2 regions of the Metabacillus hrfriensis genome follow, and region 2 is predicted to be linked to the other one. Evidence: riboswitches for the same ligand, from Rfam matches in the RefSeq annotation. Region 2 holds a riboswitch; the other holds the start of a gene.
The links. Region 2 has a riboswitch for lysine ahead of QLQ22_RS18900 (aspartate kinase). Riboswitches for the same ligand answer to the same signal wherever they lie in the genome.
Positions count from the first base shown of each region.

Region 1 (3,426 bases), 620 kb from region 2:
TATATTTCGTCAAAAACGGATAAATCACAAATCCTGCAAAGAAAAGGCCGACTCCAAGTATAAATGTTTTTATATCAGCAGTTCCTGTAACAATCACCCAAACAGAATAAATACAGGCTAGTGAGGCGATGATTCCGTCTTTTACTCTTGACCCTTTAATAAGATCATATGTCTCTCCTTTGGCAATCAGCTTTAAGAAGAAGATAGACGATACAAGGTATGGGAAAAGATAGGCAAGTGTAGCTGATGTTGTTAAGAATGTATAAGCTTCACTGATGGTTCCGGAAATCGTTGAGAAAATAAAGATTTGAGACATTAAATTCGTTATTATCAAAGCATTTTTCGGACTTCCCTTTTTATTTGTTTTAGCAAAGAAAGCAGGGAAAATACCTGATTTTGCAGCCTGGTACGGCACTTCAGATGACAGCAGAATCCATCCGATCGTTGATCCAAACAAAGATACGACAGCCAATAGTGCCATTGCATTTGCACCGGCATCGCCAATAATGACTGAAAGAACATCAACAAAAGGCTTGTCAGATGACTGCAGCTGATCGTGCGGCAGAACGCCCATTGTGATAAGTGTGATAATCATATAGATAAACACAGCAATAATTAGGCCAGTGATGGTCGCTCTTTTTACATCACGCTGAGAAGACGCGCGTCCTGACAGAATGACTGCCGACTCTATTCCTACGAATGCCCATAAAGTCGAGATCGCAGCAAATTGAACTTGATTTGTCAGCCCGTAAGTCACACCAGGCTCTGCTTCCACCGGGAAATAAAATTCTCCAAACGCTGCTGACTCCAGTGCAAATAAACCAGCGATGATGAAAAGCATAAAACCGATTACTTTTGAAGCAGTAGCCACAAAATTCAATTTGCCTGCACCGCTCAAGTTCGTTAAAAGAATGGTATGAGTGCCCCAAAGCAAAATGGTACAAACAATAAATGTAACGGCTCTTCCTAATTGAACATCCTGCGAACCAATTGAAAAAAGAATAGATTCGTCGGACATAATAGGAAAGAATGTAGAAAGGTAGCCTGCGAAGCTTGTGATGATCGCGACATTGCTGATCCAGTTTGCGACCCAATATCCCCACACCATGCTGAATCCGGCGACTTTTCCTCTTTTGGGAGTATCAAATAAAGCTTTAGCATAGCTTTGCGGACCTGCTGTAAGATCAGGTCTGCGGATTGATAAATTTCCGAATACAAGTGCAATCATTAAAACACCTAATCCGGTTACAAGCCAGGCGCTTGTGACGCCAAGCGGACTTGCGGTCTGTGCCAGTGTGCTTGGCAGCATAAAAATTCCGGAGCCCACCATATTTCCTACTACAAAGGCTGTTAAAAGCCAAAATCCCCATTTTTTCTGTTTCACTGCTGAAACCTCCTATAAATAGAACCATAATGTTATGGCTGCATAATTAGTGTGTGTATTTTTTGAAGAAATGGATCATTTTTGACAAACAAAAAGCGCATGGAACAAGTCCATGCGCAAAAATACACAAAAAACTCACTCAAAAATCTCATGATAGCACTCCACAGATTCTCTGTGGCAGTCCAGTACCTATTCGATACAGTCCCAGCAAGAAACAAAGTGGCTGTTTCAAACTTCGGCACCAAGTCCTTTCGAATTTACAGTCAACAGCTCCACTAGCCTCTTGCAATCTACTCTTAATTGGTGCAACCTCTACCTCACCGAGATTATAGTGAGGATTTATAGTAAAAATAATATTTGAATAAAATAAAACTACCAATTCAGCTTCCTTTTGTCAATGGAATTCATGTATTTCTAAATTTTCCCTAAATAATATTGGCCGAATTTCATTTTGCAATTCATGGATAAATCAACTATAATTTACAAAGGCAGCGTTTTCTTTTTACTGATAAATAATCTATTAAATTGAGATGGAAGAAGGGTTCATAGTGAACTTAGGATTCGGCGAAATTATGTTGATCGTTTTTGTTGCATTGCTTCTTTTCGGACCGAAAAAATTGCCTGAATTAGGTAAAGCTGCAGGCAAAACGCTACGAGAGTTTAAGAATGCTACTAAAGGTCTTATGGACGACGATGATGCAAAATCAGATAAACAAATTAAATAAATAAAATTCGTAAAGGCTATGACACTTCGTCATGCCTTTTTCTTTTGTTTTTAGCCGGTTGAATTGTACAAATTTTTCGTTAATTGTTTTATAATGACAAGTGAGGGATTATTTAGTGTCCCGAAATACATAACAGGGGGAATGGCGATGAAAGCTGCTACGTATGCTGAAACGTGGGATTTAGATGTGTTTTTTGAAGGTGGAAGCAAATCTGTTGCCTTTAAAAAGTATTTAGAGGAGCTTGAAGTTGATGTTCCTTCATTTAAGGTGCAGGCAGAGAGCATCAAAGTACCTCAAACAAAAGAAGACAGCATCCTTTTAGGAGAGGTTCTTGAGAAATTTCAGGGTATTGCAAAACGGATGAGACAGGCAGGAGCTTTTGTCGGGTGTCTGCAGGCTCAGGATACAAATGATAAGCATGCCTCCGTGCTCCGGGGGAAGGTTACTCAACTCAGTTCTCAGTTTCAAAATGCTTTGGCAGCCTTTGATCAAAAGCTCGTTCAAGTTGACGATGCGGTTTGGCCTGAGCTTGTAAATGCTGATGCCTTGACTGAATTAAAATTTGCCTTGACCGAGCGCAGGAACAGAGCAAAAAACAAACTGCAGATGGAGCAGGAAACACTGATCAATGCCTTGTCAGTGGACGGCTATCATGCGTGGGGACAGCTTTATGATACTCTCGTCTCCAAAGTGAAAATACCATACAAAGAAGATGACAAAGTACATGAATTGTCTGTAGGCCAGGCAGCCAATAAATTCTCAAGCGCGGACAGATCAGTCAGAAAATCTGTGTTTGAAGAATGGGAAAAGGCGTGGGGAAGCGGTGCAGATTTATTTGCCCATACGCTGAACCATTTATCTGGTTTTAGACTGAATGTATATGAAAAGCGGGGCTGGGACGATGTTCTGAGTGAGCCGCTTGAAATCAACAGAATGAAACGCGAGACCCTTGATGTCATGTGGAAGGTGATTTCTGAGAATAAACAGCCGCTTGTAAGCTATTTAAAAAGAAAAGCAGATTTGCTTGGTGTCGAAAAGCTTAGCTGGTACGATCTCGATGCACCGATTGGCGGGGAAGAAGCGAAGGTCAGCTATCAGGAGGGAGCTGAATTTATCTTAGATCAATTCAGCCACTTTGGAGAAGAACTGACTTCATTTACAAAAAAAGCATTTGAGAACCGCTGGATCGAGGCTGAAGATCGTCCGGGAAAAGCTCCGGGAGGTTTTTGCACAAGTTTTACCGAAAGTGACCAGTCCAGAATCTTCATGACATTCTCCGGCACCCCGTCAAATATCGCAACTCTTGCCCATGAGCTG
Region 1 is NZ_CP126116.1:4,416,136-4,419,561, reverse strand. Features, by position in the region: gene QLQ22_RS21975 (amino acid permease) at 1-1,384, opposite strand, end outside; lysine riboswitch at 1,531-1,707, opposite strand; gene QLQ22_RS21970 (twin-arginine translocase TatA/TatE family subunit) at 1,933-2,109, shown strand; gene QLQ22_RS21965 (M3 family oligoendopeptidase) at 2,257-3,426, shown strand, end outside.
Region 1: linked by a shared signal. The riboswitch ahead of QLQ22_RS21975 (amino acid permease) and the one ahead of QLQ22_RS18900 (aspartate kinase) in region 2 are both predicted to bind lysine.

Region 2 (3,426 bases):
CACCTATTTTTATTTTCCTGAAATACTTTCACAGCAGTTTTAGAGCTTGTAATTTACTTTTATTTCATGTTCTTACCCGCCCAACTTGATATATAATAAAGGCAGAAAGAGGGGAAGAATGTGAAAAAAACCAGCGAACAAATCGATATAACTCAGCTGAGGGATATGCAAGTGCCCGCATTCGCCTATGAGCTGTTAAGAGAGGTTCTTATTCCGGATATTCTCGGGAGAGAGTCCGCATCTATGCTTTACTGGGCTGGTAAAAGCCTTGCGCGCAAATATCCTGCAGAATCTATAGAGGAGCTTATTGCTTTCTTTTCATTAGCCGGCTTTGGAACTCTTTCATTGGTACATAAGAAAAAAGATGAAATGGAATTTCAGCTTGACGGCGAACTGATCAAAACAAGATTCAAAACAATGAAAGAACCTTCTTTTCAGCTTGAAGCGGGATTTCTGGCACAGCAGGTGCAGCGAATGAACAAGCAGATAACAGAAACCTATGAACAAGTAAAAAAACGTGCGGATAAAGTGCACTTTACAGTGAAATGGGATTACAAAGACATGGAATTTGACAACGATTAAAGGGATGGGTATTCATGATACCCACCCCTTTTTTATCTTATTTACAGCACTTTTGCAGGCTGCTGTGATAATTCAAAGGCATCATGCAGCACTTCTACCGCCTTCACCATATCATCATGGCTGATAACAGTTGACACTTTAATTTCAGACGTGCTGACCATTTTCACTTCAATACCTTCTTCGGCAAGAACATGGAACATTTCTGCCGCCACACCCGGATTTGAGACCATGCCAGAACCGACGATGGAAACTTTTGAAAGACCGCCTTCTGATTCTATTTTTTCAAAGCCAAGCTCGGATTGATAGGTTTCAAGTACATGAACGGTTTCTTCCACATCACCTGTTTTCACAGAAAAGGAGAGTGATGCCAAACTGCTGTCTGTTGAACTTTGAATAATAATATCCACATTAATTCCGTGGCTTGCAAGTGTCTTGAAAATAGTAGACAGGGTTTTGAGGCCGCTTGGCAATCCGCTGACCGTGATTCGTGATACTTGATCTTCAAACGCAATTCCTCTTACAACTAAATTCTGTTCCATCTTTGTTTCCTCCTCAATTAAAGTGCCTCTTTCTTTTTCTGAGCTTGATCTGACTTCCAAAGGAACTCCGTAATTTTTTGCAAATTCAACAGCACGGGGGTGAAGTACACCTGCGCCAAGATTGGCAAGCTCGAGCATTTCATCATATGAGATGCCGTCTAACTTTCTTGCACTTTTTACAAAACGCGGATCTGTCGTAAATACACCTGTTACATCTGTATAAATATCACATTTATCTGCTTTAAGAGAAGCTGCCAGTGCAACAGCTGTCGTATCTGAACCGCCGCGGCCGAGCGTCGTTATTTCCTGTCCGTCTGCAAGTCCCTGAAAGCCTGCAACGACAACAACTTTTCCTGCTTGGAGCTGCTCATTGATTTTATCTGAATCAATCCCTGAAATTCTCGCATTGCTGTGGACATTTTCAGTCTTTATGCCAGCTTGCCAGCCTGTATATGAAACAGCATCGTATCCTTGTGCCTGAAGAGCCATAGTCAAAAGAGAAATCGTTACTTGTTCACCAGTTGATAGCAGCATATCCATTTCGCGTTTGCTTGGTTTTTGAGTGATTTCCGCTGCCAGGGAAACTAAATGATCCGTTGTTTTCCCCATTGCTGAAACAACAACTACGACATCATTCCCACTATTTTTTTCCTCGATTGCTCTTCTTGCAGCATTCATAATTTTTTCTGGAGATCCAACAGATGTACCTCCAAATTTTTGTACAACTAAACCCATATCAGCCTCTCGCCTTTCCTATTATATTGATCGTCAGCAGGTAAAAGGGAGAATCTCAGAAAACGCAAAAAAGCAATGAGATTCTCTATCTCATTGCTTGCATAAACGAATAATGGAACTTCATTCATACAATGAGATAGCGCTCCAAGAAAAATACATCTTCTTGACAATTTTACGTCTATTAAACGCAAAACCAGCAAAAGAAAGAAATGGCTCTTTATTTGCTTCGGCGACTCTCCCCTTTCACCCATCTTCAAAGGAATCCATTTTCCTCAGAAGGGCTACTCTTGAAGTTCGCACCTCTACCATCATTTAACGAACTAAACGATCTGGTTATGAAATTAGTTAGAATTGTAGCAAAGAATTTGTCTTTGTGCAATCTATTCTTTCAATTTTTCTGCTATAAGCTGTGCCGTGTTTGCCGGAATCCCTGCGGCCATCAGCTCTTCCAGGGTGGCTTCTTTCATTTTTTTAACAGAACCGAAATGCTTGAGCAGAGTCTTGCGCCGTTTTTCCCCGACTCCAGGTATATCATCCAAGATCGATTGAAAGGCCGTTTTTCCTCTTGTCTGCCTGTGAAAAGTAATCGCAAAGCGATGCACTTCATCCTGGATTCGCTGCAGCAGATAAAACTCCTGGCTGTTGCGTTCAAGTTCAATAATAGTCGGAGGGCTGCCGATCATTAAATTAGAAGTCCGATGTTTCTCATCCTTTACTAGTCCTGCGACAGGGATGGATAAACCGAGTTCATTTTCCAGTACATCTTGAGCTGCAGCCAGATGCCCTTTGCCTCCGTCAATGATAATCAAATCAGGAAGCGGCAGCTCCTCTTTTAGCACGCGCGTGTATCTTCTGCGGACAACTTCACGCATGGACTCGTAATCATCTGGTCCCTGAACTGTTTTAATTTTGTACTTGCGGTACTCTTTTTTGGCAGGCTTACCATCTATGAATACAATCATCGCAGATACAGGGTCTGTCCCTTGTATGTTTGAATTATCAAATGCTTCAATTCTTGCCGGTGTATAGATGCCCATTTTTTCACCAAGCTGATCAATTGCTTTGATTGTTCTTTCTTCATCACGCTCAATGAGTGAGAATTTTTCTTTTAAAGCGATTTTGGCATTCTGATGTGCAAGCAATACCAGATCCTTTTTCTTTCCGCGTTTAGGATGAATTGCTGAAACGTGAAGGAGCTGTTCTGCCATTTCATTATCAACGCTTTCAGGCAGCAGAATTTCTTTAGGCAGAATATGATTGTTCTTGGAGTAAAATTGGCCAAGAAACGTTAAAAATTCTTCATCCGGCTCCTGGTACAGCGGGAACATGGCAATATCACGTTCTATCAATTTGCCCTGACGGATGAAGAAAACCTGTACGCACATCCATCCTTTATCATAGGAATAGCCAAACACATCCCGATCGACAAAATCGTTCATCGCCATTTTCTGTTTTTCCATGGTTGCATCAATATGGGCGATGGAATCACGATATTCCTTTGCCCGTTCAAAATCCAGATTCTCAGCAGCAGCCAGCATCTTCTTTGAAAGTTCTTCTTTAATCTGCTTGA
Region 2 is NZ_CP126116.1:3,796,940-3,800,365, forward strand. Features, by position in the region: gene QLQ22_RS18895 (YslB family protein) at 166-582, shown strand; gene QLQ22_RS18900 (aspartate kinase) at 624-1,856, opposite strand; lysine riboswitch at 1,986-2,169, opposite strand; gene uvrC (excinuclease ABC subunit UvrC) at 2,237-3,426, opposite strand, start outside.